DNA from 3 places in the Alkalibacter saccharofermentans DSM 14828 genome. Region 1 is predicted to be linked to each of the others. Evidence: riboswitches for the same ligand, from Rfam matches in the RefSeq annotation. Region 1 holds a riboswitch; each other region holds the start of a gene.

Region 1 (10,596 bases):
TTTATGACCGTGTGGCCTATTTCTCCGGCACCGCATATAATGTAGTGGTTTTTGAGCTCAGCTATTTTATTCTCCATTTTTCTCCTCCTCCAAGCATCTTTAAGTTCGCCTTCGAAAAATAATGCTACAAGACTGGTAAATCCGTAACCAGCAACGCCTAAACCAGAAAATATAATAAAAATAGTAAAAATTTTGGCTGGAGCTACCATTTCACCAACCTCTCCATATCCTACCGTCGATATGGTTATTGCAGTCATGTATAAGGCGTCTATGAATCCAACGTTTAAAAGCTGCATATAACCGATAACGGCTACTACAATGATTATAGAAAAAGTAATGATTATTACTAAAAATTTACGATGGCTTTCCATGAAATCATCCCCTTGCGGTTTTTGCTGAGATATAGGTTGTAATAGTTTTTAATACTCCCTCCCCTAAATTATATCAGCTATTTGTTTGACATTCCACCGTATGTTTTATATCATTAATTAGATGTAAATAATAACAGAAGGCACATGTGAATGAATCCAATAAAAATCTTTAAGAACGTACTTGTTGTTTCTTTGGTTCTTTTAATAATCTCAGGTTCCGTTTCAGCTCAGGAGGCAAGCATAAAAATCACCACACATCCCCGGCAAATCGAAAAAGGGGATGTTTTCAGCGTGATTATTTCAGTCGAATCCTCAGGTGAATCAATCGGCACGGTAATCGCTGGATTATCTTATGATGCCCGGATAATGGAGTACGACACAGGTGGCGGAAATGCCATTATGATATCCGATGGCAAGGGGGGAATATCCGACTTTAACACAGGAGGAGCAAAGACTGTTGTCTACGAGCTTTCATTTGTGGCAAAGGCTACTGGAACCGGAAGGTTTTCAGTGGATCAAAGCGAAATAATCGGTGGGGAGACGGGGATATCTCTGGGAAACCCATCTGCAGGCATAAATATATCGGTTAAGAACCCGGTGGAAGAAACCATAGAGGAAGCTCCAAAAGTAGACCCGGAGGAAGACCCTGTAAAAATAACTATCGGAGACGAGGACTATTATATACTAAGAGACATATCGGGGGTGGCATTGCCGGAAGGCTTTGAAAAATCAGGTTTCAAGTACAAGTCACACAAGGTGGCAGCGGCAGAAAACAAAACAAAAGACATCATAATCATGTATATCATGAATGAAAAAATGGAATCGGCATTTTATCTTTACGATCAAGATGATGGCGCCTTTTACCCTTATGTCAGTCTCCAAACGGATCATAGCCATATAATCCTGCCCATAGATATCGAAGTTGAAGGGTTTGAAAAAATGGACTTTGTTGAGTTGGATGCTTCCGTTGAAGTTTTGGTCAGTACCGATGGGACAAGAGATTTTTATATTGTAAAGGCAGTAGCCTCTGGTGGTGATATAGGCTATTATCTTTATGATTTACAGGAGAGAACTCTGCAAAGGGTGAATGTCAACGGAAATGAAGCAGTTTTTACTGATGAGGTCAAAGGCTTGTCAGTTTTAATGGAGGACGATAGAGTAAGGAACGCATTTTTTATATTGGCATCTGTCTGTGTGCTGCTTGGCATAAGTTGGGCAGTGCTGAGAAGAAAAGCCTGATTCGTGTGTAAAGTTATTTACATATCTTTCTTTAGATGGTATTATTATAAGGGAATATTTTCATATCAAAGAAGTCAGTACTTATTCGAAAGATTTTTGGAGTGATGCATATATGACCAGACAACTGAAAATGCTTATACTTGTGTGGATGGACGCATTTTTAATAAGCATTTCCTTTTACGCCGCTTTGGCACTGAGGTTTGACAACGCAATACCCGCTATTTACATTGAAAGCCTCAGACAGAACATTTTGTTTTTTGTTTTTATAAAACTCATGGTTTTTGTAGTAGGGAAGATGTATCATAGCCTTTGGAAATACGCCAGTATTTCGGAACTTGTTCAAATAATGTTTACCATTTTCTTTGCAAACCTATTGGTAATGTCATTTGCTTATTTAGCCGGAGATATAAACAACGTGATATTTCCGAGAAGCGTCTATGTTATAGCGGCCATACTCGATATATTCCTTATAGGTGGAGTGCGGGTAGGCTATAGAGCTCTTCCAGCCAAGCTTAATAAATACAAAGGCTGGGGAATGAAAAAGCGTGTTATGATAATCGGCGCTGGAGATGCAGGGGCAATGCTGGTTAAGGAAATCAACAACCATAGCGCATTAAACAGCAAGATAGTCGTCTTTGTAGATGATGATTCCACCAAGGTTGGTCTAAGAATCGGCGGCGCGCCGGTAGCAGGCACTACTGAAGAAGTGCCTAAAATCGCAAAGAAATACGGAATAGATGAAATAATAATAGCCATACCTTCAGCAGGCAAGGCCCAGATACAAGATATCGTTGCCAAATGCAAAAAGACCAAGGCGAAGCTTAAGATCCTTCCTGGTATTTATGAGATAATCGGAGGGAAGGTCAAGATCAGTCAAGTCAGGGACGTACAGATAGAGGATCTTCTGGGCAGAGAGCAGATAAAGCTTGATACCAATGAGATTCGAAATTTCATAAAATACAAGACCGTGATGGTTACAGGTGCCGGAGGATCAATAGGATCGGAGCTGTGCCGTCAAATCCTGCATTTTCAGCCTTCCGAGCTGATACTCGTGGAGATTTATGAAAATAGCGTCTACGATCTGCAAAACGAGCTTAACAGAAAGTATGAAGGCTTGAATTTAAAGGTAATAATAGCTTCTGTAAGAGATAGAGACAGGATGGAAGAAATCATAGGTACCCATAGGCCGGATGTAATATTCCATGCAGCGGCCCACAAGCACGTTCCGCTGATGGAGAGCAATCCCAAAGAAGCTGTCAAAAACAACGTATTTGGAACCTTAAACGTCGCTCAGATGGCAGACAAGTTTGGCGTTTCAAAATTTGTACTCATTTCCACCGACAAGGCAGTAAACCCTACAAACATAATGGGAGCCACTAAAAGACTTTGTGAGATGATAGTCCAATCAATTGACAAAGAAAGCAAGACGGAATTTGCGGCGGTCAGGTTTGGAAATGTCCTTGGCAGCAACGGAAGCGTAATTCCTCTGTTTAAAAAGCAGATTGCCCAAGGAGGACCGGTGACCCTTACTCACGAGGATATAATAAGATATTTCATGAGCATACCGGAAGCCACTCAGCTTGTCTTGCAGGCAGGGGCAATGGCAAAGGGCGGTGAGATTTTTATTCTCGATATGGGAGAGCCCGTCAAGATAATAGACCTTGCAAAAGACCTCATAAGGCTTTCGGGATTCGAGCCTGACGTGGACATAGCAATAAAAATCACCGGATTAAGGCCGGGGGAGAAGCTCTACGAGGAACTTCTGCTGGACGAAGAGGGCGTTAGCAAAACGGTACACGAGAAGATTTTTGTGGGCAAGCCGATTTTTACCGATTACGAAAAAATCCTAAAGCACATAAATACCCTAGATGAAGGAATAAGAACTCCAAATGCCAATTTAAAGCATATCATGGGGAGGATCGTTAAGACTTACAAGGTGTATGAAGAGGAAAACGTAAAGGCTGATGCTCAGAAAAATGAAAATATGAAAATAGGAAATTGATATTATCCGGCACATTGTGTGCCGGATTTTTAATGCTAAAAACACGCTAAAAAACAGCTTGTAAGTGAACTTAAAATTAAATATAATAAGTGTGACGTAGCTGCGGCGGATTTAGAGGTGTTTAGGAACGGAGGGTAAGGATTGACCGAAAATAAAAAGTTGGAAGAATTTTTAAGCCTAGTAGATAGGTATGATTTTTTCGACAAGTTATACGACAACATCAGGTTGATAGATCCTGAGAACAAAAAAATCATATACTGCCTAAACGACCAGATCATCGAAGAAGAGGGAAGCTGTTATGGTTTTTGGGGTGATTCCAAGATGTGTCCTGACTGCGTTTCTATGAGAGCCTTTAAGAATGAAGACACCTCCGTTAAGATAAAGTATACGCAATCAAGCGTATATTTGGTTACCGCTCTTCCTGTCCAAATCAAGAACAAGAAGCTGGTTCTTGAGATGATAAAGGATATTACAAACACGATCACTATCGAAGGTCAGATCAACGGAAAGAGCAGGACTCAAATGAAAAACATAGCCGAGAGCCTTCAAAACATGGTGGTAAGGGATGGTCTTACCGATCTTTTCAACAGAAGATATATAGATATGAACATGCCTAAAGCACTGGAAAAAGCAAAGAAAGATGGTGCAAGGCTTTCGGTTGTGATAACAGATATCGACGATTTCAAGGAAGTCAACGACACGTACGGACATACTGTAGGGGACGAGGTGATAAAAGCCTTTGCAGATATAATTACCCGATCCATACGAAAGGATTTTGACTGGGCAGCAAGGTACGGCGGAGAGGAATTTCTAATCTGCCTGCCGGACAGCGATGGAGACAAGGCCGGGGTAATTGCGGAAAGGATAAGAAGAACCCTTTCAGAAAAAGAGTTCGTATCAGAGGGGGAAAGCTTTTTCGTAACGGCGAGCTTTGGGGTATGCACGGTGGAACCAAGCTCTGATATGGAGTACCTAGAGGTAATAGATTGTGCTGACAGAAGGCTAATGGATGCAAAAAACGAAGGCAAGGACAAGGTTAATTGAAACAAGTTATCAATTAGAAGCGAAAATGCTAAAAAAGATGTTTTAAATGCGCTAATTAGTGTATAAATAAACTAAACATATACGAATACATTAAGAATTTTAGCGTTGACAAACGGTTCGGGCTAAAATATAATAAATTTAATTAAATTCAGTAAATTTATTGAAAAAGGTAAACTTGACGAAAGTCAAGGACACAAAGCGTGAAGTCTAAGGCAAATTGCTATGACGGTTCGGCTGCCAAATATTTTATTTTGGCAGCTTTTTTATTTACTCATTTTATAAATGAGAGGGGGATGCAATATGAAAAGAACAAGATTTACAAGAACACTGTCCATGCTTATGGTAGTCATGATGATGATGACAATGATGCCAGCAAGTGTCGGGACGGCGGGAAAGAATGACAGCGGAGGTGTGGTAGTTGCTGCAGCTGAAACAGTTAAACTGGACGTTCTCAATAATAGTGCAGGAGATATCATTGTAAATGGTACGTTGTACACTCATGGGAGCGTAATAACATTCAACGCAGGAGATAACATCGTGATCAAGTCAGCGCCAAAAGAAGGGAATGTATTCAAGCAGTGGAATTTTCCTTGGGCAAGAGGCAATGACAAGTTCATCTATGAAGATCCATATGAGTTTATAATCACTGAAGATACTGCGGTTAGAATCAAGTTTCAACAAGGGAATGTCACGACATATACGGTGACATTCGACCCGGGAGACCACGGTCAGATTGAAGCGACTAATATGCAGATTCAAGAGGTAGCAGAGGGACAAGCTGCAGACGACCCGGGTATCATACCCAATGAAGGATACGTCTTTAGCGGCTGGGACAAAGATTTTTCTAATGTACAAATGGACATGACGGTTACAGCCCAGTACAGCATTAAGCAGCATACCGTTACATTTGATCCGGGATTAGGGTCCTTTACCGATGACAGAGAAACCATCACCCAGATGGTAAATCACGGAGGAACCGCCGTGACACCTGATGACAACGAGGTGATAGCACCCGTTGGACACGCTTTCAACGGGGAGTGGAGCCCATCTGATTTGGGGAACATCACAAGCGACAAGACATTTACAGCCCAATTTGATAAAAATCAATACACGGTAAGCTTTGATGTAGATGGAGGCGCACCAGAGCCTGATGACCAAACACTTGATTTTGGGAGTCTGGTTTCAGAACCGTCAGATCCTGCTAAAACAGGATATAGCTTTGATGGATGGTACAACGGAGAAGATGCATGGAACTTTGAAACTGACAGGGTACCTGCAGAAAATATAACATTAACTGCTAAGTGGAGCAGCTCAACAGATACTGGATACAAGGTAGAACACTACATTGAAGACTTAGACGGTGGGTTTGAGCTTCGGGAAACTGAAAATCTCACAGGAACGACCGGTGAAACCGCAAATGCTACAGCGAAGGCCTACACGGGATTTATCCACGACGGGTCAGCACCAGGGAGCGTCTTAAGCGGTACGATAACAGCAGATGGCAGCTTGGTTTTAAGACTTTACTACAACAGAAATCAATACACAATAGATTTTGATGCTAGTGGAGGCGCGCCGGAGCCTGATGATCAAATGCTAAAATTCGGAAGCCTAGTTTCAGAACCGACGAATCCCGTAAAAGCAGGATATAGCTTTGATGGATGGTACAATGGAGAAGATGCATGGGACTTTGAAACTGACACGGTACCAGCCGGAAATATTACGCTTACAGCAAAATGGAGTTCCGGAACAGATACGGGTTACACCGTTGAACATTACTTGGCAGATTTGGACGGAGAAGGATTCACCTTACATGAAACTGAAGATCTAACAGGGACTACAGGGGAAAATGCACAAGCTGATTCCAAAGCATACACAGGGTTTACCTTCAACTCCGAAATTGACGGAACTGTGGAAAGCGGGACAATCGCAGCTGATGGAAGCTTGGTGCTTAAGCTTTATTATGATAGAGATTTGATTCCGGTTACTTTCTTGCCGGGGGACAATGGCACCATAATAAATTTGGGGATTGCCAGTCAGATGGTGCCATATGAGGGTACCGCTCAAGATCCTGGAATAACAGCCCACCAAGGCTATACTTTCCTGGGTTGGACAAAATTGCAGTCGGTACAGATGATACAACCTTTAAGCGACAACGGATTTACACCAAATGATTTGACTAACATAACTGAGGCCACTGTCTTTGTAGCAGCTTACTCAACAAATAGCTATACAGTAAGCTTTGATGCAGATGGAGGCACACCGGAGCCTGTTGATCAAGCACTCGATTTTGGCAGTCTGGTTTCAGAACCGGCAGACCCCGTTAAAACAGGTTATACTTTTGACGGATGGTACAACGGAGAAGCTCCGTGGGACTTTGAAACAGATAGAGTAGCCGCAGAGGATATAACACTTACCGCAAGATATACGCTGAACGAGTATACAGTAACATTTGATCCGGGAGAAAACGGAGCTCTTGAAAATGAAGGGCTGGCAACACAAGTGATATCCCATGGGTCAGGAGCAAGCGATCCGGGAGTCGTTGCAAATGAAGGATATACATTTACCGGATGGGACGGATCCTTTGACAATATCACAGGAGAGATGACAATTACCGCTCAGTATAGCTTAAACGAATATACAGTAACATTTGATCCAGGAGAAAACGGAGCTCTTGAAAATGAAGAGCTGGCAACACAATTGATATCCCATGGATCAGGAGCGAGCGATCCGGGAGTCGTTGCAAATGAAGGATATACATTTACCGGATGGGACGGATCCTTTGACAATATCACAGGAGAGATGACAATTACCGCTCAGTATAGCTTAAACGAATATACAGTAACATTTGATCCAGGAGAAAACGGAGCTCTTGAAAATGAAGGGCTGGCAACACAAGTGATATCCCATGGGTCAGGAGCAAGCGATCCGGGAGTGGTCGCAAATGATGGATATACATTTACCGGATGGGACGGAACATTTGACAATATCACAGGCAACTTGACTCTGACAGCAGTTTATGAAGCTCAGATAGTAGTTGTCACAATAACTGAGAGCATAGGAGGAACTACTACTGTAAGAACTGTAACATTCAACTATGGAGATACGGTTACTGCAGAGAATCTAGGAATAGAAGATATAGACGGTTATATATACGAAGTGGACAGGGATCTTCCTTTTGACATCACAGAAAACTCAGCAATCAGCGTAGACTATACCCTTGCATCTGTACCGGCTGCACCGGAGCCTGAAACACCAGCAGATCCAGAAACGTCAGATACAGCTCCAGCCCCTGTGGCAACAATCGCGCCAGCCACTGCAGCACCTGCTACACCTGCTGCTCCTGGTGTTATAGATGCAGAAGTAGTTTTGGATGATGAAGTAATACCTGAAGCTTCAGAGGAACTGGAAGACATAGTTGTAATTGACCAAGAAGAAATTCCACAGGCAGCAGCAGACTCCGGAATGAACCTGTGGTGGTTACTGCTTCTATTGTTGCCATTCTTGTTCTTCCTACTTTGGAGAAACAGGGTAATACCGATACTAGAAGGCGTAAAACCCAACGGTGATGGAACATACACTGTAACTTGGGGTTACAACAACAGAAAAATAAAGAACGTCAAGTTTGATAAAGAAGATTCCGAAATCAATGTACTGGCTGGAAATATCCTAAGAGGAGAAGAGCCGCCGGTAGAATTTGAAAAAGGAAGACACGAAAATGTATTTAAAACAGTAGTCAACAAGGACGCCAAGGTTGAGTGGAACATCAAAAGAAAGAAAGCATTTGCAGATGTTTTAGAACAGCTTAAAAAGTCTAATTGACGAAGATAAAAAAGCAGGAGGGATGAAAATCCTTCCTGCTTTTTTATTTTAAATCTGTGCTTTTTTCAGCCTCAAAGAATTGTATACTACGTTTAAGGAACTCAATGCCATAGCAGATGCACCAAGCATGGGATGAAGCAAGCCCAGCATGGCGACGGGTATGAATAATGCGTTGTAAAACCATGCCCAGAAGTAGTTTTCCTTAATTTTTCTAAAGATAGCCTTGGATAGCTTGATGGCGGAAACAATACTGGTAAGCTCTCCTCTAACCAAGGTAACATCTGCAGCCTCAATGGCTATATCAGTACCTGTGCCTATAGCTATTCCTACGTTGGACTGTTTTAATGCGGGAGCGTCGTTGATGCCATCGCCAACCATTGCTACATTTCCGTATTCATCCTGAAGCCTTCTGACTTCGTCTACCTTGCCGTCTGGCAATACTTCGCTGATGACATGGCTAATGCCTACTTTCTTGCCGATTGCTTCAGCTGTTCTTTTGTTGTCTCCGGTGATCATTGCTGTCTTTATGCCCATTTTTTCGAGCTGTTTTATAGCAAGGGCTGAATCCTCCTTGATGGGATCGGCAACTGCTACGATTCCGGCCAGATTTCCTTCAACAGCGACGATCATTGCTGTCTTAGCTTCTTCTTCAAGGCGGATCAAATCATCTTCGAATTTATCAAAGGTCACGCCCTCTTCGGTCATGAGCTTTCTGTTTCCAATCAAAACTGATTTGCCGTCAACAGATCCCTTTACACCTCTTCCAACCAAAGCTTCAAAACCCAGTATGTCTTTTAGCTCGATATTGTTTTCTTTGGCTTTTTCAACAATGGCAAAGGCAAGTGGATGCTCCGAACCATTTTCCAATGAGGCGGCGTATTTTAGTAGTAAGCTTTCATTTACTGTTTTGTCGGTTATTATATCTGTAACCTCAGGCTTGCCCTTGGTTATGGTGCCTGTTTTGTCGAATGCTATCAGTTTGGTATCCTTTATTGTTTGTATCGCTTCCCCGTTTCTTATTAAAATGCCTCTTTCAGCCCCCATGCCGCTGCCAACCATCAATGCTGTAGGCGTTCCAAGGCCCAAGGCGCAGGGACAAGATATTACAAGAACCGCCGTTGCTGTTATAAAAGCTAGAGTAAGTGGAGTCAGATCCGGATTTACCCAGGGCAAAAATCTTGCGCCCCAGCGTATGATACCGAGGTGAAACTCCGGAAATACATTGAATGAAATAAATGTTCCTATGGTTATTATTATGATGGCAGGAACAAAGTACCCGGTTATCCTGTCGGCAAATTCCTGAATCGGAACCTTCGAGCCTTGACACTCTTCCATCATTTTTATAACCTGAGACAAGAATGTGTCCTTGCCAACCTTTGTGACGCGTACTTTCAAGAGTCCTTGCTTGTTGATCGTAGCTCCGATAACTTCGTCATCAACGCTGCGTTTAACAGGCATTGATTCACCGGTAGCCATGGATTCGTCTATAGTGCTGTATCCATCGACGACGATGCCGTCAGTGGGGATCTTCTCCCCCGGTCTGATGACCATTACATCCCCAATCTGAAGTTCCTTGACGGGAACTTCCACCTCTTCCCCCTGAATGACAATTTTAGCTGTCTTGGCACCCATCTGGATGAGCTTTTTGATTGCTTGGGACGCCCTGCCTTTGGCTCTTACCTCAAGGTACTTGCCGATCAAGTGGAATGTCATGATAGTTGTAGCCATCTCGATAAATGTCTGAATAGGGAAGAAAAATCCCAAAAGCCCGATAAGATACGGTGGGAGTGATCCTAAGGATACAAGAACGTCCATATTGGGGCTCTTGTTCTTAAGCGCTTTCCAGCTTCCTATGTGAACGTGGAGCCCTGTTCCAAATATTATAGGAAACCCCAAAACGACTGTTATCGGAAGATACCCTGGTATTGGGGTTATGAACATGTGTATTACCATAAGACCCATTATCAGGCTAGTGAAAAACACAGATATCTTCAAAGTCTTTTCTGTTTTCTTGATTTTAATCTCATCTTCATCGATGCCTTCGGCTGCATCCTCTTCCAAGAAAGCCTTATAGCCTATGCTGCTTACAGCCTTTTGGATGTCCATCAATCTCAGCTTTGA
Region 2 (10,596 bases), on a different contig from region 1:
ACTTTCAAAATTGAACACAGTATCACTGTTTTTTTCACATACCATGTCCATATGGCTCTGGAGCATCACCCCTGGGATGTCCTCCTTGCCTGCTGAAGCAGGCTTTCTTATCATCACGTTGTTGTTTTTATATCTTATGTAAAACAAGCCCCTGTCTTTGGCAAATGTTTCGAGATATTGGCTTATCTTTCTTTCGTTTCCGCTTCCTCTAGGTATTTGAGATATATCATAAAAAAATTCCATCACTTTTCTAGCTTTCAAGTTTTCAAATGTCTCTCTCATTTTAGTTCCTCCCATTAGGTTATATTTACATTATATATTTTATTTAGCTGGTATTGAAGAAGAAAAGAAAAATAAATGCAAGACGATGATCACCAACCCACAAAATTGACTTTTTCGGTAAAAAAACAGGGATCAAATCTCGGCTTGCTATCAAGCTAAGATTCGATCCCTATACTGTATTACATTCTTTCCGGTGCTTTTATTCCAAGGATATCTAAAACATTCTTTAGCACCCTTCTTACCGACTTAACCAGTTCGATCCTGGCTTTCATCAGCTTTTTGTCTTCTGTTCTTACCCTGCATGCATTGTAAAAAGTGTGGAAGTTGGAAGCTACATCCATAGCATAACGTGTTATCCTGCTCGGGTCCATCTTTTCAACTGCAGAGATTATCTCATAGGGAAGCTCTGCTAAAATTCTGATGAGCTCTTTTTCTTCTTCTTCCTTTAGAAGGGCATAATCGACTTGTATCGTAGACAGATCCTCTTCAACTTGTCTGAGAATGCTGCTTATCCTCGCATGGGCATACTGGACATAGAATACCGGATTTTCATTTGACTCTTCTACTGCGAGATCAAGATCGAAGTCAAAATGGCTTTCAGGAGACCTTAAGTTGAAGAAAAACCTTGCCGCATCCTTGCCTACCTCGTCTATTAGATCGGACAATGTAACCATATTTCCCTGTCGCTTTGACATTCTGGCAGTTTCCCCTTTTCGGACAAGTCTGACAAGCTGCATGATGATTACATCCAGATCATCTCCTGACAAGCCCATAGCCTCAAGAGCAGCCTTCATTCTTGCAACATGACCATGGTGATCTGCACCCCAAACGTCGATGGACCAGTCGAATCCTCTGGTCCTAAGCTTATTTACGTGATAGGCGATATCCGCCGCAAAGTATGTTGGGACGTCGTTGTTTCTTACAAGGACGTCATCTTTTTCGCATCCGAAATCAGTTGCTTTAAACCATATCGCTCCGTCTTTTTCGTAGGTATGTCCCTTATCGGTGAGCTCTTTGACGATTTTTGCTACCTCGTCAGCTTCATATAGGCTGCTCTCATGGAACCAAACATCATACTCGATTCCGTATCCACTTAAGTCTTCCTTTATTTTTTCTATATTTTTTTCCAGAGCATAGGCAATAAATATTTCTCGCCTTTCCCTGCTGTCGTAATCAACATAGCTGTTGCCGTAAAGCTGGGTGAATTCGTTCATGTGAACTGTGATATCTTCACCTTTGTATCCGTCTTCCGGGAACTCAACCTCTACTCCATTAACCTGAAGGTATCTAGCTTCCAAGGATTGTCCAAATTTTTCAATTTGGTTTCCGGCATCGTTAATATAAAACTCCTTAACTACTTCGTGGCCGGACCAAGCAAGAACGCTGGCCATGCCATCGCCGATAGCTCCACCTCTTGCATTCCCCATATGCATGGGACCTGTTGGGTTCGCGCTTATAAATTCCACATTTACTTTTTTGCCTTTTCCGTATTCAGTTTTACCGTAATCCTTTGATAATTTCTTAATGTCGTTCAGTATAGAATATATCCAGTCCGGGTTCAACGTGAAATTAATGAACCCCGGCCCTGCGATTTCTACCTTTGCCACGTCCGTGTTTGACTTCTCAAAATTTTTGACGATCTCTTCGGCAATAAACCTTGGAGACTTTTTAGTCAGCTTCGGCAACTGCATGGCAATATTAGTAGAAAAATCTCCAAACTGCTTCTCCCTGGGAGTTTCTAAAAGTATCTCAGGAAGCTCATCCAGAGTGAATGATCCGTTTTCTATTGATTTATCGATGCTGTTTTTTACTTCTTCTATAATTTGATCTTTAACTTTGTTTAACGTATAGGTCAAAACAATAACCTCCTTAATGTTTTACGTGTATGTTCAGCTCGTTGTCCGATGACATCAAGCCTTGAATTTCTACGTTGTAGTTAATATGAATATCTGTAGGCATGTCTTCGTTGTCGTAGTCTACATCCAGCTTATGAGTGTAGACGCTCATAGTCATATCCCCGTATGGCGTAGCATATGTATTGAAGTTCTTTCTGCCTTTTTCAAAAATCATATGGGAGTTTGTCGATCCCAATCTTATGATTGACATCTTTCCCTTGTCTATCTGAAGCGTAGTCGTGGTTCCCTCTAAACCAGATACCTCTGTTTCATCATATATTATATAGTCACTTGTTGACTTTCTATACATTTCGCCTTCGGTGACGAGCTCAATTACGTCTTCTTTGCCTTCTGAGTGCTTAGTTCGACCGGTAATTGATATCCATATCTTCTTTTTATTCATCAAAATACCCTTTCCTTTTTAGACTGATGTTAATTTTATCATTTTTAGCATGACCGCACAAGTACAAAAGAAAACAAAAGAAAACAAAAGAATACCCAAGCACTTTGAGGCGTCAAGCTTGCTTGTAAGCCAAAGTACTTGGGTATTCTTTGAAGGCAGTGACACTTTTGAAGTGTTGCTGCCGTTAAATATGTTTACGCAGTAAACGTCTTTGAGTTTTCGTTAGAACCTGCGTTGCATGCGCCACCCCTTAACGAAGGCTTGAACAAAGCGAAAGCCTGAGTGTTGTTTTGGTGACTCTAGTACCAGTTAAACGGTTGTTTGGCTGTCGGTAAGCTGTCGTCAAACAGTCGTAAATGCTTTTGTTTTTCCTATCGTTTAACTATCGCTCAGCCATTGTTCCACCATGTTTAACATTCATCCTGCACCTGCTTTGCTAATTTAAGTATTTCCTGAGATTCCTAAAAGGCATCAGGTCTGCGGCAGGGCACAGAGACCCTACCCTACAATTGCAAGATATATTACTTATGTGACATTTGGTCCGGCATGGTTACGGGTGACTCTAGTACCAGTTAAACGGTTGTTTGGCTGTCGGTAAGCTGTCGTCAAACAGTCGTAAATGCTTTTGTTTTTCCTATCGTTTAACTATCGCTCAGCCATTGTTCCACCATGTTTAACATTCATCCTGCACCTGCTTTGCTAATTTAAGTATTTCCTGAGATTCCTAAAAGGCATCAGGTCTGCGGCAGGGCACAGAGACCCTACCCTACAATTGCAAGATATATTACTTATGTGGCATTTGGTCCGGCATGCGCGGAGCATATATTGTTCTAATCAACTTCCACTTTCCTACTTTCCGCTTTCCAACTTTCTTCTTGTTCCTTTTGGCAAATTATTGCTCTGGAAGCTGTTTTTTTAGAGATTCTTCTCAAATGCCAAATCTATCAGCTTCACTATCAAGTCATGATAACTTATTCCCGTATGCTCCCAAAGCTTGGGGTACATGCTGATGTTAGTAAAACCCGGCATGGTATTTATCTCATTTATAAATATTTCATCCGTATCCTTTTCTACGAAGAAATCTACTCTCGACAATCCATTTCCATCTATGGCCATATACGCTTCTATAGCATAGTTCCTGATTTTTTCGGTAATCTCCTCTGATAAATCAGCAGGTATTATTAAAACAGACTTCCCGTCATCTAAATATTTAGATTGGTAATCATAAAACTCTTTTGAAGGAACTATCTCGCCTAAAACCGATGCTGCGGGGTCGTCATTTCCTAAAACGGCGCATTCGATTTCCCTACAGTTTATATTGGCTTCAACTATGATCTTTTTATCGTATTGAAAAGCTTCTTTGATCCCTTCGATTAACTCCTGCTTGTCATGTGCCTTTGAAATTCCAACACTGGAACCCATATTCGCAGGCTTTACAAAGCAAGGATATCCGATTTCACTTTGAATTTCATCGATTATTTGGTCTGAATCCTTAGCCCAAAAACACTCCTTAACAGACAAAAAGTTCCCCTGAGGAAGCCCTGCATCTTTAAATATTTTTTTGCACATGACCTTGTCCATCCCTACTGCTGAAGCAAGGACGCCGCAGCCAACATAGGGTTTTCCCATAAGCTCCAATAAGCCTTGAACGGTGCCGTCTTCTCCATTCGGACCGTGGAGCACCGGGAAGAACACGTCTATCTCGTCTATTAAATCATCGTGAAATACTGAAAAATCCTTAATCAGATTTTCTTCGTCAAGGATCCATGATCCGTCCTTTATTTTTTCCTTGATTCCTTCGTATATGTACCAGTTACCTTCCTTGTCGATTCCTATGGTGGTAAGATCGTATTTTTCCTTGTCCATCGCCTCTATAACATTTGATGCAGACATCAAAGATACGTCATGCTCCTTGGATTTGCCTCCGAAAATTATACCTACTTTTATTTTTGACACAGTTTCTCCTCCATTTTAGACCATTTGTTTGCTAACCATTATAACACAGAGAGTGTTTTCATTGCATCAATATAGCCGGTTTCCATATTTGATAAAATTCTATCATTTGAAAAGTCCATTGTTTTCCCCAAATTCTTGGATGGAATTATTCTTACTACGTTTAAGTTTTTTTCATCCACAGGGAATCGATCTTCCCTATCATTGAGCTTAACCACCAATAAATCCTTGTAGCCCTTCTTCACCAGCATATTCATGGGAAGGTTATTGTAAAAACCTCCGTCGAGATATCTCTTTCCACAAATCTTCTCTTCCTTAAAAAATGGCAAAAAGCTGGTAGCCAGCAAAAAATCTTTCATTTTTCCTTTTGGTATGTCCTCTTTGAAAAGCTCAATACCTTCATCGGCTTCCAAGTCAATTGTAACCAATCCAAAATCTTTTCCACTTGTCCTTATGGCCGACTCGTTAACACATTCATCTAAAATTTCTTTGAACGGGTCAATATTAAACCCCTCGATACCGAAAACATACTTCATCTCTTGTCTGTAACAGAGGATATCATCCGTTATGAATTCGTGGTCCATTACCCTGTCGATTATTTCTGCAGATTCAGCTATTATTCTTTTAGGTTCCATGGTTTCCCAAAGACTTTTCGCCCTATCAAAATCTCCTTGAACCATCATAGCCCCGTTTAGAGCACCCACTGACGCTCCTACGACTCCTTGAAATGAAATCTTTAGCTCCTCAATAGCCTTCCAAACGCCGATTTGGTATGCTCCCTTTGCTCCTCCCCCTTCAAGCACTATGCCGAGCATTATAAAATACCTCCTTGCAATCTATAGAATAGGTGAAAACAACCTGGAAATCGATTCTTTAATCTTTATGATTATAGATCTTTTTTCATATCTGCTTTCGTTTAATCTTACCGATTTTTTCATATCTTCTATAAAAACTTCCTTCATATGATAAGAAAAATCGTGATCGTATATAAAAGCATTTACCTCAAAATTCAGAGAAAAGCTTCTTATATCAAAATTGCATGTCCCTACGGAAGAAATCTGATCGTCTACAACTACGGTTTTTGCGTGCAAAAATCCGTTGTTGTAAATATATATCTTTGCTCCGTACTTTAACAATTCTCCTACGTATGAAAAAGTAGCCCAATATACGAATATATGGTCTGGCTTGTCCGGAATCATAATTCTGACATCAACCCCTGATTTGGCCGCAATTTTCACAGCTTCCAGTATGCTCTGATCCGGCACGAAATACGGCGTCTGAATGTAGATATACGACTTTGCGGTATTGATCATTTTCAAGTAGCCTTGCTTTATCTGCTCGTTGGCATCGTCCGGACCTGAAGAAACTATTTGTACGCCTACCCGTCCCGCACGAGGAATCTCCGGCATATATTCGTAAGTTATCATTATCTCATCGCTGCTTGAAGCCCGCCAATCCATGATAAATCTAAGCTGGAGCTCATAAACGGCCGCTCCTTCAATTAGCAGGTGCGAATCCCTCCAATAGCCTTTTTTCTTGTCCAAGCCTAGATATTCATCCCCTACATTGAATCCTCCAATATAGCCTATGTTGCCGTCGATTACAACTATTTTTCTATGGTTTCGATAATTAGCCTTTAAATTTATTAGCTTTATTTTTGATGGAAAGAACCTAGCCACCTTTACTCCCGCCGCAAGCAGGTCATCCATATCTTTTTTATTTAGAAAAAACCCCCCCATATCGTCGAAGAGAAGCCTTACTTCCACTCCATCCTTTGCTTTGTTTTTAAGAATCTCCATGATTTCAGTTGCCAAAATTCCGCTTTTGAATATGAAGTATTGGAAGTGTATGTGATGCTTTGCTTTCTTCATATCCTCCATCAGCGCATCAAACTTTACTTTCCCGTCTGTAAAGAGCTTTAATTTATTGTTGTTGGTATAAAGGGCATTGCTAAGATTTTGATGAAAATAGACGAGATCTTTATATCTCTCCCTTGATTTTTCCTCAAAATATATCTTATCTTCAGCCATATCCTTCTTTTGCCTCTGAATCAAGCTATTGGTGAGAGCTTTCTCCTCTGTATTTAACTTGAATATCTTTCTTCTAGCCAGATTCTGAGAAAAAAATAAATAGAACACAAACCCCGCTGCAGGAATCATCCATAAAAGAAGCAGCCATGCATAAGTGCTCTGCGGATTTTTTCTTTCGAGAAATATTATCGTAAAAGTCAGTATTATGTTTATAATCAGCACTAAAGAAAGACCGTAACTGGTAGCCATCAGCATATGTAGATTCCTCCAAGTATCATATAGTTGACATATTAGTTAATTGTATCATAAATAACGCTGACCAGACCTTTAAAAAAAAATCCGGCAGAGTGCCGGATTTTTTTTGGGGATTCATCAAGAAACTTATTTATCAAATTTAATAGAAATTAACTGCTGAATATTCATCCTGACTCTTGACTATTTGCACTTCTCTGCCATTTCTTAATAGCTGTGCATCATAAGTGGCATCGACGACGTACCAATCTCCGTCCAAAAGGACCTCGTTCCAAGCATGGTATACCTCAGGCTGAAAGTCTCCATAACCTTTGACCAATTTCGATGGTATTCCTACGCTTCGAAGCATGGAAGCCATCAATGCGGAATAATCATAGCATATGCCGCCTCTTTCTTCTAGCGTAACCCTGTTGTCAGGTATGTAGGAATAATCAAGTCCGTCAATTTTATCGTAATCGTAGTCTATGTTTCTTACTATATATTCATATATTGCTTTGAATTTTTGTGAGTCTGTCTCAAGTCCTTCCGTAAGCTCTTTTGCAATAACCGAACTTTCATCATTTTTGCTCCAATTTACTGTTTGTATAGAGTTTAAATATACTAAATTGCCGTCTGTTAAATTTACATTTGCTTCGTAAGTGCCAAGGACTCTGTATTTGTTGTCTGTAGTATTTTCCAAAACCGATACCTTGTAGTCTCCGTTGCCAAATTGCAGAGGAAACAATTCGTAATTACCTATATCAACATAGTTGTAGTGCACTTGCTCTTCGCCTTTTTCCACCACTATTTTTATCTTTTTATCCAATCCGTAATTGAATTTGATTCCTATGACTCCTTGTTCCAACAGGCTTTCATTAACTTCGATGCTGCCTGATGAGGTTTCGAAATTTTTCACGTCAAGATTTTCAAGAGCAGTTTCCAATTCATTATAAGCGATATTCTGAGATGAGCTCAAGGGTATAAGCTCGTCGTTTATCAAACTGTCTTGATCTTTTGAAAATACGTTGCCAGTTGCTGCTCCTGCAGCAATTATTGCAAATATTAAAACAGCGGCTATGCTGAGCTTTTTCATAAACAAAACTCTCCTTTCGGCAACCGGCTGCCTTCCTTGAATTCAAGGTTAAGGCCCTTGGCTTTGCGTCCCAGTTTTTCAACTGGTTTGCCATTATCGATGAAAAGTCCATCGGTTTAATACAATAAAAAAACTTCCCCTTCGGTAACCGGCTATCTTCCTTTAAAAAGGTAAGACCCTTGGCTTTGCGTCCCAGCCTTTCGACTGGTTTGCCTTTATCGCTGAAAAGCATACACTTCTAGCAAGTAAATCTATCTACAGTACAATTCTACCACAAAAAAACCACAAACACAAGCAACCCGGCCTTTAAATATGATAAAATTGTACTAAAATTCGAACAACTGCTCCTTTTGATTTGTTTAAATCTGACCACAGAAGGATAAAAATAAGGTAACTTTAATTCAAGGGGGAAATATAATGAATATAGTAATAGTAGGAAACGGAGCAGCCGGGCTTTCTGCCGCCGAAGAGATAAGAAAGCATGATCCGTCTGCAACAATAACAATGGTAACAGAGGAGTCATACTACACTTATTACAGAACAAGGCTTTCACACTATCTGTCAAAAGATTTTTCAATTGATGAAATTTACATACATCCGGAAAATTGGTACAGAGACAACAAAATAGACATAATCCTCGAAACCAAGGTGAAAAAAATAAATACAAATGAAAAGACCGTCATCATCTCAGAAGATAAGAGCCTGCCTTACGACAAGCTGCTTCTGGCAAATGGGGCATCCAGCTTCGTACCACCTGTTGAAGGCTCAGACAGCAAGGGAGTTTTTTCACTTAGAGACATGGATGACGTAAAAAGCATTCAAAAATTTTCGAAAACCGCGAAAAAGGCTACAGTAGTAGGAGGAGGACTTTTAGGTCTAGAAGCTGCAAACGCATTAAAAGAATTAGGTCTTGATGTAACCGTTGTGGAGTTTGCCCCCAGGCTTCTGCCAAGGCAGATGGACGAAGAGGCTTCTAATGTGGTTAAAAAAATCGTGGAGGATCAAGGCATATCATTGTACTTAAACGCCCAGGTTGAAAAAATAGAGGGCAATCCGGTAACCGGATGCATTCTAAAGGGCGGCGATAAGGTCGACGCAGATCTTGTGCTCTTTTCTACAGGAGTACGGTCCAACATAAGCCTTGCCAAGGATGCTGAAATAGCAACAGACAAGGCGATAATAGTCAACGAGTACATGGAAACCAGCGCAAAAGACATCTACGCAGCAGGAGATGTTGCAGAATTCAATCAAATGTCTTTTAATATCTGGCCTATTGCCATAGAACAAGGTAAAATGGCAGGCCGGAACATGATTGGCAAAGAAGAATCTTATGAAGCCATCACACCTTCAAACATGCTTACGATTTTAAACGTGAAGGCATTTTCACTTGGAGACATCGAAGGCAAGACTGAAGGTTTGAACTGCTTGCGAGATAGAAACGACACTAAATTCAAAAAATTGTTTTTCAAAGATGGCAAGCTAGCCGGAGCTATACTCATAAATGACATCGCAATGGCAGGCAAGCTCAAGAAAAAGATGGGCGAGGATTACTCCCATCTTCTAAAAGAAGATATTTCGGATAAGGAAAAAATAGAAAAATTATAACTTGATCAGCTTGGCATTAACGGCTACTATAATTGTACTTAAGGACATCAGCACAGCACCTAAAGCCGGAGATATGACAATTCCTGCGGAATAGAGAACGCCTGCGGCCAAAGGAATTGCAATTACGTTGTATCCTGTGGCCCACATCAGGTTTTGAATCATTTTTCTATATGTCAGCTTGCCTAAAACAATGAGTACCGTCACATCCAACGGATTGCTATTGACTAAAATTATATCGGCAGTTTCGGCCGCTACATCAGTCCCAGAGCCAATAGCAATCCCCACATCAGCTTGAGCAAGTGCCGGAGCATCGTTTATTCCATCACCTGTCATGGCCACATACCTGCCTTTGTTTTGAAGCTCTTTGATTTTTTCTAGTTTCTCTTCAGGTAAAACCTCCGCAAAGTATCCATCTAAATTTAATTTTTCAGATACTTGAGCAGCAGTTTTTTTATTATCCCCTGTGAGCATCCAGCAGCCTATCCCCATGCTTTTCAGTTTCTCCACAGCTTCCATTGATTCGGGCCGGATTTTATCGGAGAGCCCAAATGCAGCTAACAGATTTTTTTCTTTTAACAGAAAAACATTAGTTGAAATATCAAAATCGGGCATATCACCGGGTATGTTTATGTTGTTTTCCCGCAAAAATCCCGGACTTGCCATGAAATACTTTTCTCCATCTATATAACCTTCTACCCCTTTTCCCTTTATAGCTTTAAACTCATTTATATCAAACATCTCCATGCCAATCGATTTAGCATGTGCAACTATTCCGTCGGCTATGGGATGCTCGGAGTTTTTTTCCAAGGATGCGGCAATTTGAACCGCCTTGTTTTTATCCATGTTGTCCCCAAATACCTCAATATGATTCACTCCAAATTTTCCTTCCGTCAAAGTTCCTGTCTTGTCAAACACAACCGTGTCTATTTTCCTAGAATTTTCAAAGGCGGTCCTATTTTTTATCAGAAGCCCATTTTCTGCTGAAATAGCAGTCGTATTCGCCGTGACCAAAGGTATGGCTAGTCCTAGAGCATGTGGACATGTGATTACCATAACTGTCGCCATTCTGGCTATGGCAAATGTGAATTCGGCTCCCGCCAACAA
Region 3 (10,596 bases), on a different contig from region 1:
TATTGATATCAATTTTTTCGCCCCTTCACCAACTTCCGCGCATTTTTCATGCCGCCAAATTCTTTAAACATACGCTCTATCTTTTGGTTTTCAATCTGCTTGCTATTTAAGCCCTCATAAGAGGCCTCATTCTTTAGCTTGGTATAGCTATTGAGTCTCCTATGATCAATTGTGCCTTCGGACAATGCTTTTTGGATAGCACAGCCTGGTTCATTTTTATGTGAGCAATCGTTAAATTTGCAATCCTGAGCAAGCCTTTCTATATCCGCAAAAGACTTTGACAGGTCTGCGCTTTGAATGCCTAACTCTCTCATTCCCGGCGTATCAATCACAACTCCGCCAAGCAGACTTGGAAACATCTCCCGCCCTGTGGTCGTGTGCTTGCCTTTGTCGCTTTTGCCGACTTCTTTTGTTTCAAGCATTGTTTTGCCTAGCATTTGATTTATAAGCGTTGATTTTCCCACGCCAGAAGAACCAATAAAAGCTGCAGTTATTCCTTCTTTCATGTAGGGTTTAAACTTATCAATGTTATCCTCAAACATAGACGTAGTAATTATGTCTGCATAGAAGGAAACCTGCTCTACCTCTCGAATTACTTGTGTCAAATTTTCGCAAAGATCAGATTTTGTCAATACTATTACAGGCGTGGCGCCGCTATCCCAAGCAATAGACAGATACCGCTCCAAACGATTTAAATTGTAATTACTATTTAGAGACATGCAAATAAATACGATATCAATATTAGATGCTACTATCTGGGCCTGTTTTTTTATGCCTACTGCCGTACGCAAAAATACACTTTTACGGCTCAATATGTAATGGATGATAGCCGTATCTTCTATTTTTTCATAAGATACCATCACATAGTCTCCAACTGCAGGGAACTTATAAAGCTCTGTTGTTTCATGCCTTAGCTTTCCGGATATTTGAGCCTGCTGCTCTCCATCAACCGTTATTACTTTATACGATCCTTTATGTTGAGCAATCACACGAGCTAGTCTTAAACCTTCGTAGAAGCTAGATTCATTTATATATCGGTCTGTTAAACCATACGATTTTAATAACTTCAATGTTATACCTCCTATCAAATTAGCTTTGAACAGGAAGGAGGTTTTGATTCTTATATTTTCAACCCCTCCTTCACCATTGCTATCTCCAACGCACATTTTTTATTTTCATTCATAAAACAATTCTCCTTTTACAATAAATTTTAATCCTTTAAATATTTTTGTTTTTTGACAAGTTGGATTTTGACTGATTCATATAACGCTCATAATCTTACTAAAAAAACTGGAAGTTAGCAAACAGATCATTACTCAAGATATTGTTTTAATAACTTCACACCCATAACTGTTGCAGGGATTCTGTAATTAGGTGCTAGATTGGATAGAATAACAACTGCCGTTTCAGTCTTTGGACAAAAACCTAGATAACAGTTATAATCTCCCGTTCCGCCGTTGTGCCAGATGATGTCGTTTTCTCTGTCAATGATCCATCCAGCGCCGATTTCATCCATATTAATACCCATGGCGCTGTAGGCTTTGGTTGATGAATTTATAACAGCAAGAGAATCGTGGCAACTTGCAAAGATATCTTTACCCGCAAGCTGAAGTTGAGCGTAATCGAGCATGTCTGAAATTGTCGATGTCAGTCCGCCAGCGGAAAGATAGACGTCGTTGGCATTCCAGTCCCAATACTGTTTCAAATCGCCTTGTCTATCGGATATGTGCGTATTTTCAAGCCCTAGCTCCTCCGATGCAAATACATTAACCAGGGCTAAATAATCTCTGTCGTAAACTGCTTCAAGAACAAGCCCAAGCGTCGCATAACCAAAATTTGAATAGTTAAATTTTGCCGTTTCATTAGTCACAGACACCTTTGACAAACTTTTCAACAGCATATCATCGGTTATTCCGTAGAAATCATTTCTTCTGCCGAAGAAATTGCCTATCATCGGCAATTCAAAATAATGTGATTTATAACCGGATGTGTGCGTAAGCAACTGCTCTATCGTTGGGTATGTGTTGCCTACAGGCATCTCAAGATGTTTATCAATTGTATCGTCTAAGTTGATTTTCCCTTCAATTATTGCCCTTTTGATGAGCGTTGCCGTAAATGTTTTGGTCAGTGAACCAATTTCATAAGTATGTTCCACTTGGGGCATCACAATTGTATCCTTACCATAAACCGTATAGGTTGCTTGCCCATCCTTAATAATCCCCACTGTAATGATGGCATTATCATTACCTTTCATCGTATAATTCAAGCAATCTTCAAATGACAGTCCTGGAATTTTGCTCATTTGATAATTTCCATAGATTACAAAACCATAGACTATTAACACGATAGCCAAAATAACTACAATTAAGATATGCAGTATTTTTTTGCCCTTTTTTTTCACAAGCATTCCTCTTTTCACATGAAAAATATGCCCGACTATAATTGATTCAACCATACAATATATATCTCTGTCAGATTTGACGAACTGCTTTATCTAACTATTATCAAAACCTATTTAATCCATTACTTTAGCTTGCCTTGCTAGGGCAATATTGTTTTTAAAATTTTAGGCATCATATAAATCTAGAAATTTTAATGTATTTTATTAAACTGTGTTATCATCTTATTGACACTAACACATGTAATGCTGAACTATTCACATTAATCTGTAATTGCCGGTGGAACATCAGGATCAATATACTTTTCCACTTCATCTAACACGGGAGTTATGATTCCAGCTTTTTCCTTAAGCTTTTTAAATTCTTTCCTCAAGTGCATCATCTCGTCGCGGGCATTCCTAGCATGACGCACACCACCGATATCGAAAAGCTCCGAACCTAACACACGCTGCAACAGGGGAACCATGATAAAGTCGGGAAAATTAATGCTCCAACGCAGCTTAGGCGGTTCAATAGGATAACCCAGGGTTCGTAAAACCTGGAATGCTTCCCGCATACCGTGCCAGCATTTCCTAATTGCTTCCTTGTTACGCGCCAGACGATAATTGCATAATCCAGCCATATAAATAGAGCCGGTAAGTGATAATGCGATTGCCACATGATAACGTTTCCACGAATCCATATTTTTACTAAACACTACCGGAAATCCTGCCGCTTTAAAAGCACCGGCTATTTGCTGTAGACGCTCGCTTACTTCCCCGTCAAGTTCACCCATTGTCATCTTTTCTGCAACTATAAAGCGGACAACATGCCCGTCGCGCTCACCACCAGCGTTGACATGCCCCAACAAAACCCGCTCACCCCCCAAAGCGTCAATCATGGACTGCGGACCTTCCGCGTCATTGTGCATAAACAGAAATGACGGTATATGCGGATTTGACGAAAGCGCCGGAAGTGCATCATGAAGCTGTGTTTTTTGTATTAATACCACACATACATCAAAGTACTCGTCCTCGGGCACATGGTCAACCAGACGTACCTTGGTAGATGTTTGCTCTTTTGTCTTAAAATCTTCCAGTACGACACCATGCTTTTTCAGATCCTCATACCTGGAGCCACGGGCTACAAGCGTTACATCCATTCCCGCCTCACGCAACTTGGCTGCATATAGACTGCCTAGAACACCCGCGCCGAAAAACAAAAATTTCATCTGCTTCATTTCCTGATCAACTCCTTATGTGTTCTAATTTAATCTTAACCCAGTTACAAAATCTCCTCAACCCTATCAGCTTAAATTCTCGGTAAAATTGTAACTAAGCACGAGGTCTTTTATTCAAACTTTCCATAATTTGCTTATACTGTTTGATGATCTTGGAGAAAATCTGTGTACGGGTTTCCATTTCACATAGAAGTTCAAAGTCCTATTTTTCTCAATGTGCTTGTTATCAGGTGTCGTTTAGCTCAGAGCTTAATGAAGATTAACCTAATGAATTGTGCAAATGACCATCAATAGTTATTGTTATGTAATAACACCAAGAATACGTATTCGTGATTTAAACAAATCCACTAAAGGAGCTATCTCTTTGCCACGCACAGCCCATATAAAGCTCCGTAAAGAGTCTACCATGTTTTGTAAGGCGCGATAAGCGAGCTTACATAACAACATCAGTCCAATCCAAGCAGCTAACCTATGCAACAAGGGATATAATCTGATCACGTCTATCCCCCAGTACCAAAACATCTATCATAATTTTTAGTCTTCAATGCGGGTGGATTAGTTTAGTTAATTATTTACGTTTTTATCTACTGATAAACTAACCGATTAATTAATTAATCATACTGCTGGAAAAAACGAGTGCTATTACACACCCATAATGTCTTTACTGATTATTAGTTTTGAAGTGTCCCCTTTTATATAATTTAATTATTTCCGTTAGATCTGTCTGACTGGGGGTTATTATTCCAACTTCAATCTCGAAGTAATTGCTTTCAGAAGCAAAAGATTAACCAGTGTAATGATTATTCCTTCCACCAGAAGAATACCAAAGTATCGATAAGGAAGATTATTTGACAACCTCAACATCATATCGTGTAAAGGGATCAAAAAAATTATCTGGGTTAGCTGAATACCGATAAACAAAATTACAATCACAGCAATAAGATACTTCAAAATCCCTGAGAATGAAATCTTCACCTTCACGGCTGAATCCATCAAAAAATGCTTTAGCAGAACGGAAAGCAGCAAGTATCCGATGACAAAAATAATTTGAGTTTGAAAAAACAACACTGTCACCATAAGAAGGCTTATGGCTATATATGTAAAAGATAATAATTCATTCCTTTTTGAAAAAAGTACGATCACTACCGGAATGATAAAAGTGGAAACAATGCTGATTGACCCTCTAAAAAGCAGAAGGCTAACCACAGACAGCGCAAGGGCGAAAGCAGACCTTGTAAGGACATTAATTTGATCACTGAGATCGGATTGATTTTTACGTCTACTTAAACTCATTGAATCATCTCCTTTATTTTTCTTAACGTATCATGATATTTCTTTTCATGTAACGATCTTTATTAAACACTTTGAATAGATCTGTCTTCGAATTTTTCGCTTCATACATTGCAAAATCCGCATATTCGATCAGGTCAAAAAAGTTTTTGGTATGAAGGCCATAAACCGCCATCCCTCCACTGCAAAGCATCTTTAGCTCTTGAGAATCTATTGTGATAGGCGTATCTAATACATGGATTTGAATATTCTCCCAAATTTTCCGGCACTCCGCTTCCCCGACGTCTTTATATCCATGGATATAAAGACCGAATTCATCCCCCGAAATTCTTATGGCAATGAAGTTCTCAAAGGGAAGGCCTTTCAACCGTCGGGCAAATTCCTTTAAATATTCGTCACCCGCCCGATGTCCAAAGGTATCATTTATCTGTTTAAATCGGTCGAGATCCAAAAATGTAAAGATTCCAAATTTCTGGGGATCATTTGCGATTGCCATCTCAATTTCCTCTCGGTATTGATACCTGCTGACAAGGCCGGTAAGTTCATCCTTTACTAGGCGATTGTTTAAGTCTAAATTTAGCCGGTGGAGTTGGGCATTGCTCTTTTCCAACTGCCGTTTTATGTTTTGAAGCTGATTATTCAACTTTTGAATTTCTTCAAATTGGCTTCGAACAATTTCCATATTATTGGTCATCAGATCCCGATCCGTGCTTATAATCAGCCCCATAAATCGATGGATTACATCCTTAGCTCGACAATTGGATTGCTCATTACTCATAAGACTGATATTCATCCCTAAAACAAATACTCTTTCATTTTTAACCATCATACATAGAGATATGGTGACCGTTGGACTAATAATTTGAAATCCATCATCACAGATAAAGCTGCCTTCTTCATCGTAGGCTTTGTTTCCAAGTTCTGTAATCCGTTCCCGGTCCTTAGGTTCAAAAATATCTTTTAAATTCCTTTGATGAGGGGAAATAAGAAAGACGGGATCATACCAATATTTAGTTAACAGGTTCAAGTTTCGATCCCCTTGTAAGAAGAAGGAAATATCATACTGATCCATCCCTAACCTCCTTTCTAAAATCCACTTTCAACAATATGTTTTTTCTGCCCAATTCACAAAAACATCGGCGGTAGCGGAGTAGTAATCAACGTTCCACATTTCCCACAGTTTTTCCGTGTTTTTAAAAGCTTGCCCCCCTACGGCAATCTTTACACTCGGATATTTCTCTTTTACAGCTTTCACAATATTTTCACAGGTGGGTAAGTAAAGAGGCATGGTCACGGATAAAGCAACAATATCAGGTTGATGTTCTTTAATCGCTTCTAAGATTGATGCTTCCGGAAGAGCCGCCCCTAGATAATAACTGTCCCAACCTTGATATTCAAACATGTCGGAAAGCATTCTTGCACCCATTTCATGCAGCTCACTTCCCACGGCGCAGGAAACGATCCGTTTGTTTTTCCTCGGCTTACTGAATATCTCATCATAAAAACCCGACAGCACGGATTGAGTAACGGAAGTAATATAGTGCTCTTTATCTATAGTAATAATGTTTTTATGCCAAAGATCTCCTGTTTCTACCATTACTTTTGCAAGGATCTCTTCGTATATATCCATTAAGGACAGTCCTTGCTTCTTGGCTTCATTAATTACATCATGTGCTTCTCTTGTTTGACTCTTTATTAAGGCCTCCAGGTAGGCTATTCGAAGTTCAGAATGCTTCCCTTCCTGAAACTTTGAAGATAAACTGATTTCCGTTACTGCATTTGTGGTCACTTCCATTGCAGTTTTCAAATAGTCGGTTGCTTTTTTCAATTCATCTTCAGAAAGCAGTCCATCGGGATAGCTGTTTAAAATTTCAGATAGAATTAAGTAATGATCATTCATGTGCTCCATTATTCGATCACGATCCAAGTCCTTCATCAAATTACAAAGCAGCTCATAAATCCATATAGCATATCCCTCAAAAATTTTCCCGTCGCTGAAATGAACTGCAGTCATTAAAAAACTGATGTTATACACCACATCTTCATACATCAATCGTTTTCTTCTCTCATCTAATTCCTTTTCAAGTTTCGGGTCACGCTTAAATTGTTCCTGAAAAACCTTTTGGGCAATTTCCACGTAGCGTTGATCTGTATAATTCACTAATAAACTCATGGACACATCTCCTTTAATTAATAGCTTGATTATTAATAACTGTGTTGACTCTAGCATTATCAAAGATTAATAACATTTTAAAACCACCTACACATGTAGGTAGTTTTAGAGTCTTATCCTCGACTTTAAGTCAATAATTTTTAACTTCCCTACAGCACTTTGCAGGACAAAAAAAACTTTATCCTTCTTATGCGCTCCTATCAAAACCCCCAAAAAACCTTCCTTTGGTAACTGGCTATCTCTTGTTTTCACAAAAGACCCTTTAGCTTTGCGTCCTTACCTTACGATAAGTTTGCTATTATCATTTGAAGGTTTCAATAATAGGTACAGTACCCAACTATATCCTTATTATCCCCTCATTCAACTTTAATTACAACACATTATTTACTTTGACAAACTCCTTATAGCAAGTTTGCTTCAAGTATGTAGTAATACTCCCAATAACGCGTGTTCGTGTTTCAAGCGAATTGTTAATACCCACTTGATCTGATCATGCTTTGCTCGTAACTTTTGTCTGTGCCGTGGTGAATTTAATCGCTTATCTTGCCATAGATGATGATATAACACCTGATATCAACGGGTACTGAGGTGACAGAAAAAGCACCACTAAACGACCTTTCCGGCAAGATTGAAATCGTAAAGTGGTGCCCCAAAACGTATGGTCATAATAACACTTTACGAGAAAAAATTCAATCCTGACACAAATATTTTTCATTGAGAGCAAGGAAACGTGCTTCTGCCCAGAATGCCAATTGGTCAGTAGCCTATTTTTTTATCATATTCCATTATCTCTAGAAAGATTTGAACGAGATCGGGATCAAATTGAGTCCCTGCATTATTTTTTATTTCTTTCAGGGCTTTTTGTTTGGTAATCGAAGGTTTGTAAACTCTGCCATTAGTCATCACATCAAATGCATCGACGATTGCAATTATTCTGGCAAGTATTGGAATATCTCCGCCTTTAATCCCAAATGGATAACCCTTACCGTCCCAACGCTCGTGATGGGATAGAATCTCTTGAGCAATATGCGCTAAGCTTACCGAGGCGCAAGCAATTCGGTACCCTGTTTCGGGGTGCTTTCTGATTTCTTCCCATTCATCAAAAGTTAATTTGTCCGGTTTTTTCAATATATCCTCCGATACAGATATCTTTCCTATATCATGCATGATGGCAATAAGAGATAATTTATCCATATCCTCATTGGTAAGGTCTAATGGCTCTTGAAATCTAAAACATAATTCGGATATTCTTTTTGCATGCTCTTCTGTTTCTTCACTTTTTTCTTTCAAAGCTTCTAGAAGTGTTGATATTAAATCTTCCCTTACGCTGTTACTGTTCATGAGTTTGTTTTTGTACATCCTGTCTTCTGCATCAATCAGCAGCTGTTTAATCGATTTTTGGATATTTATTTTAGTTGCTACTCCTATGGCCATTTTAACCGGTACTGCTTTTATATAGTAATTACTGCACTCATCAATTATTCTGCTTGCAATTTTTCCCGCAATATATTTGCTTGTTTGAGGTAGTAGAATGATAAATTCATCACCACCCCAACGGGCAATTACATCTTCTTGTCTACACGATTCTTTTAAAATCTTTGCAGTGCGTATTAATAGTTGATCTCCTACCTCATGGCCATAAGCATCATTTGCTAGTTTCAAACCATTAATATCTGCCATTATTATGCTTAAAGGGAGTTGCCGTTTGGTATTCAAACGCTTCAATTCATCTTCCATGTATGCCCGATTAAAGATACCTGTTAGTTTATCATATAAACTTAAGCACCTGATTTCTTCGTCTCTTAGCTTTCTTTCCGTAACATCTGTCATAACAATTAAAACGGATGAGCTCCCCCTGTATAAAATATTGGAAATGGACAATTCAACCCATTTTTCCCCATCAAGTGTGTTTATCTTAAGTTCCATGTTATTTAACTGCGTTTGTATATTCTCACGAGACTTCTTTTCAATTAAAAGAGACTCTATTTGAAAGCTGTACTCAGGAGATATGTCATCCAAAAATGAAGCCCCCATAAGATCTGAAGAACTTTTAGACAATATTTTTGATAATGCAGGATTACAATATGCAATGCGCTCATTTTGCAAAACACAAATACCTGCGGGAATACTTTCGGCCAAAGTATAGTACTGTGTTTCTGATTCAAGTGAAAGAGCTCTATTGCGAAGGAGGTTGGTAATTCGCAATTTAAGTTCGTAGGAATTTACAGGCATGCTTATAAATTCATCAACCTCGTTTAAAATATCTTGGTGTAATCGGTTTTTATCATGAGAAGACACCAACAAAAGTATCGGTAAAAAAACCGGATTAGCTTCCTTTTTTAATTTTAAGGCATCCTTTCGATAATTATTAAACGTTTGGTAGTCTGCAATAAGCAAGTCAAAATTGTTTTGCATCTTTTCATCTGGCAAAACTACTTCATAGCTTTTTGAAAGAAATTCTTTCAATATCTTTTGATCTGCTTGCTGACCAATTAGCAATAGTACTCTTTCCATTAGTTACCACCCCCCTTTTTTCAATTGTGTTATCTCTGAACTGCCAAGTCTCATAATATACAGGTGGTATTAATAATTACAATTCTTTTCGTCGTCAATAAACTCCGGATTTCCGGTCAAAACCCCTCTGAGATCACTCAGTGGACGGCCTACCTTTAATCCGGAACTAGTTATTTCAAGTTCTCTTAGCGTTTTTTCAAAATCGCTCATGCGTTTTTTAAGTACACCGATCACTTTTCGTAATTCACCTTTCAATTCCACATAGCGAAGAAAGACAATACTGTCTGCGAGATAGCTTATGCCGTATTCTGACACTGTAAAATCCCCTGTAATGCTATGAGTTTCATTTAGCAAAAGCATTGTTACTCCCATATTTTTTAGATACTCCGATAACGCATGAATGTGCCTTAACATTTCACCCTTGTCACGAGGACCTTTGCTAAAAGATAGGAGGTAGCCGGAAATGCTGTCGATCATGACTATTTTAGTGTTCATATGCTCGACATCGTTACGAATAAGATACGCGAACTGGTCAGGTGTATATTCCAGAGAATTCACCTTCACCACTGAGAGAGTGTTTTGATCTAACATTTCACTAATTGGTATGTTCACCGCTTTCATGCGTTTGAGAAGAGATTCTTTTCCTTCTTCAAAGGTATAGATAACGGTACGTTCACCTCTTTCAGAAGCTTCTTTTGCAAATTGAACACCCAATGTCGTTTTTCCCACACCGGTTGGACCGCTTATGACAGTTGCAGTACCTTTTTCAATTCCTCCATAAAGTAGCTTATCCAATTCCGGGATGCCTGAAGAGATGGTTTCAAATATAAATTCTCGCTTTACCTCTCTTGGATCAAGTCTGGGATATATAATTATTCCATTATCCATTATTTGCATTGTGTGAAATCCATGCTTATAATCCGACCCCCTGAATTTTGTTACTCTGACCCCACGCTCATCATTTATGTATTCCAGATTTATCACACCATCACTCATAAACT

Evidence for each region. A riboswitch is a leader RNA that binds a small molecule or an ion and turns the genes downstream of it on or off. The one in region 1 is predicted to bind cyclic di-GMP.
Region 2: linked by a shared signal. The riboswitch ahead of BUB93_RS06805 (transglutaminase-like domain-containing protein) and the one ahead of BUB93_RS05170 (InlB B-repeat-containing protein) in region 1 are both predicted to bind cyclic di-GMP.
Region 3: linked by a shared signal. The riboswitch ahead of BUB93_RS10965 (cobalamin B12-binding domain-containing protein) and the one ahead of BUB93_RS05170 (InlB B-repeat-containing protein) in region 1 are both predicted to bind cyclic di-GMP.

What each region holds. Positions count from the first base shown of each region.
Region 1 is NZ_FQTU01000005.1:131,677-142,272, reverse strand. It holds gene BUB93_RS05190 (potassium channel family protein) at 1-371, opposite strand, end outside; gene BUB93_RS05185 (hypothetical protein) at 522-1,610, shown strand; gene BUB93_RS05180 (nucleoside-diphosphate sugar epimerase/dehydratase) at 1,723-3,612, shown strand; gene BUB93_RS05175 (GGDEF domain-containing protein) at 3,754-4,656, shown strand; cyclic di-GMP riboswitch class I at 4,815-4,898, shown strand; gene BUB93_RS05170 (InlB B-repeat-containing protein) at 4,957-8,475, shown strand; gene BUB93_RS05165 (heavy metal translocating P-type ATPase) at 8,524-10,596, opposite strand, start outside.
Region 2 is NZ_FQTU01000008.1:43,979-54,574, forward strand. It holds gene BUB93_RS06775 (aminoacyl-histidine dipeptidase) at 1-282, opposite strand, end outside; gene argS (arginine--tRNA ligase) at 462-2,138, opposite strand; gene BUB93_RS06785 (YwiB family protein) at 2,152-2,580, opposite strand; gene BUB93_RS06790 (D-alanine--D-alanine ligase) at 3,496-4,536, opposite strand; gene BUB93_RS06795 (patatin-like phospholipase family protein) at 4,575-5,348, opposite strand; gene cls (cardiolipin synthase) at 5,370-6,818, opposite strand; gene BUB93_RS06805 (transglutaminase-like domain-containing protein) at 6,958-7,887, opposite strand; cyclic di-GMP riboswitch class I at 7,903-7,989, opposite strand; cyclic di-GMP riboswitch class I at 8,028-8,111, opposite strand; gene BUB93_RS06810 (NAD(P)/FAD-dependent oxidoreductase) at 8,305-9,492, shown strand; gene BUB93_RS06815 (copper-translocating P-type ATPase) at 9,487-10,596, opposite strand, start outside.
Region 3 is NZ_FQTU01000024.1:806-11,401, reverse strand. It holds gene rsgA (ribosome small subunit-dependent GTPase A) at 9-1,070, opposite strand; gene BUB93_RS10985 (serine hydrolase domain-containing protein) at 1,313-2,455, opposite strand; gene BUB93_RS10980 (ketopantoate reductase family protein) at 2,662-3,618, opposite strand; gene BUB93_RS10975 (hypothetical protein) at 4,357-4,911, opposite strand; gene BUB93_RS10970 (GGDEF domain-containing protein) at 4,934-5,980, opposite strand; gene BUB93_RS10965 (cobalamin B12-binding domain-containing protein) at 6,008-7,081, opposite strand; cyclic di-GMP riboswitch class I at 7,305-7,388, opposite strand; gene BUB93_RS10960 (diguanylate cyclase) at 7,838-9,595, opposite strand; gene BUB93_RS10955 (ATPase domain-containing protein) at 9,665-10,596, opposite strand, start outside.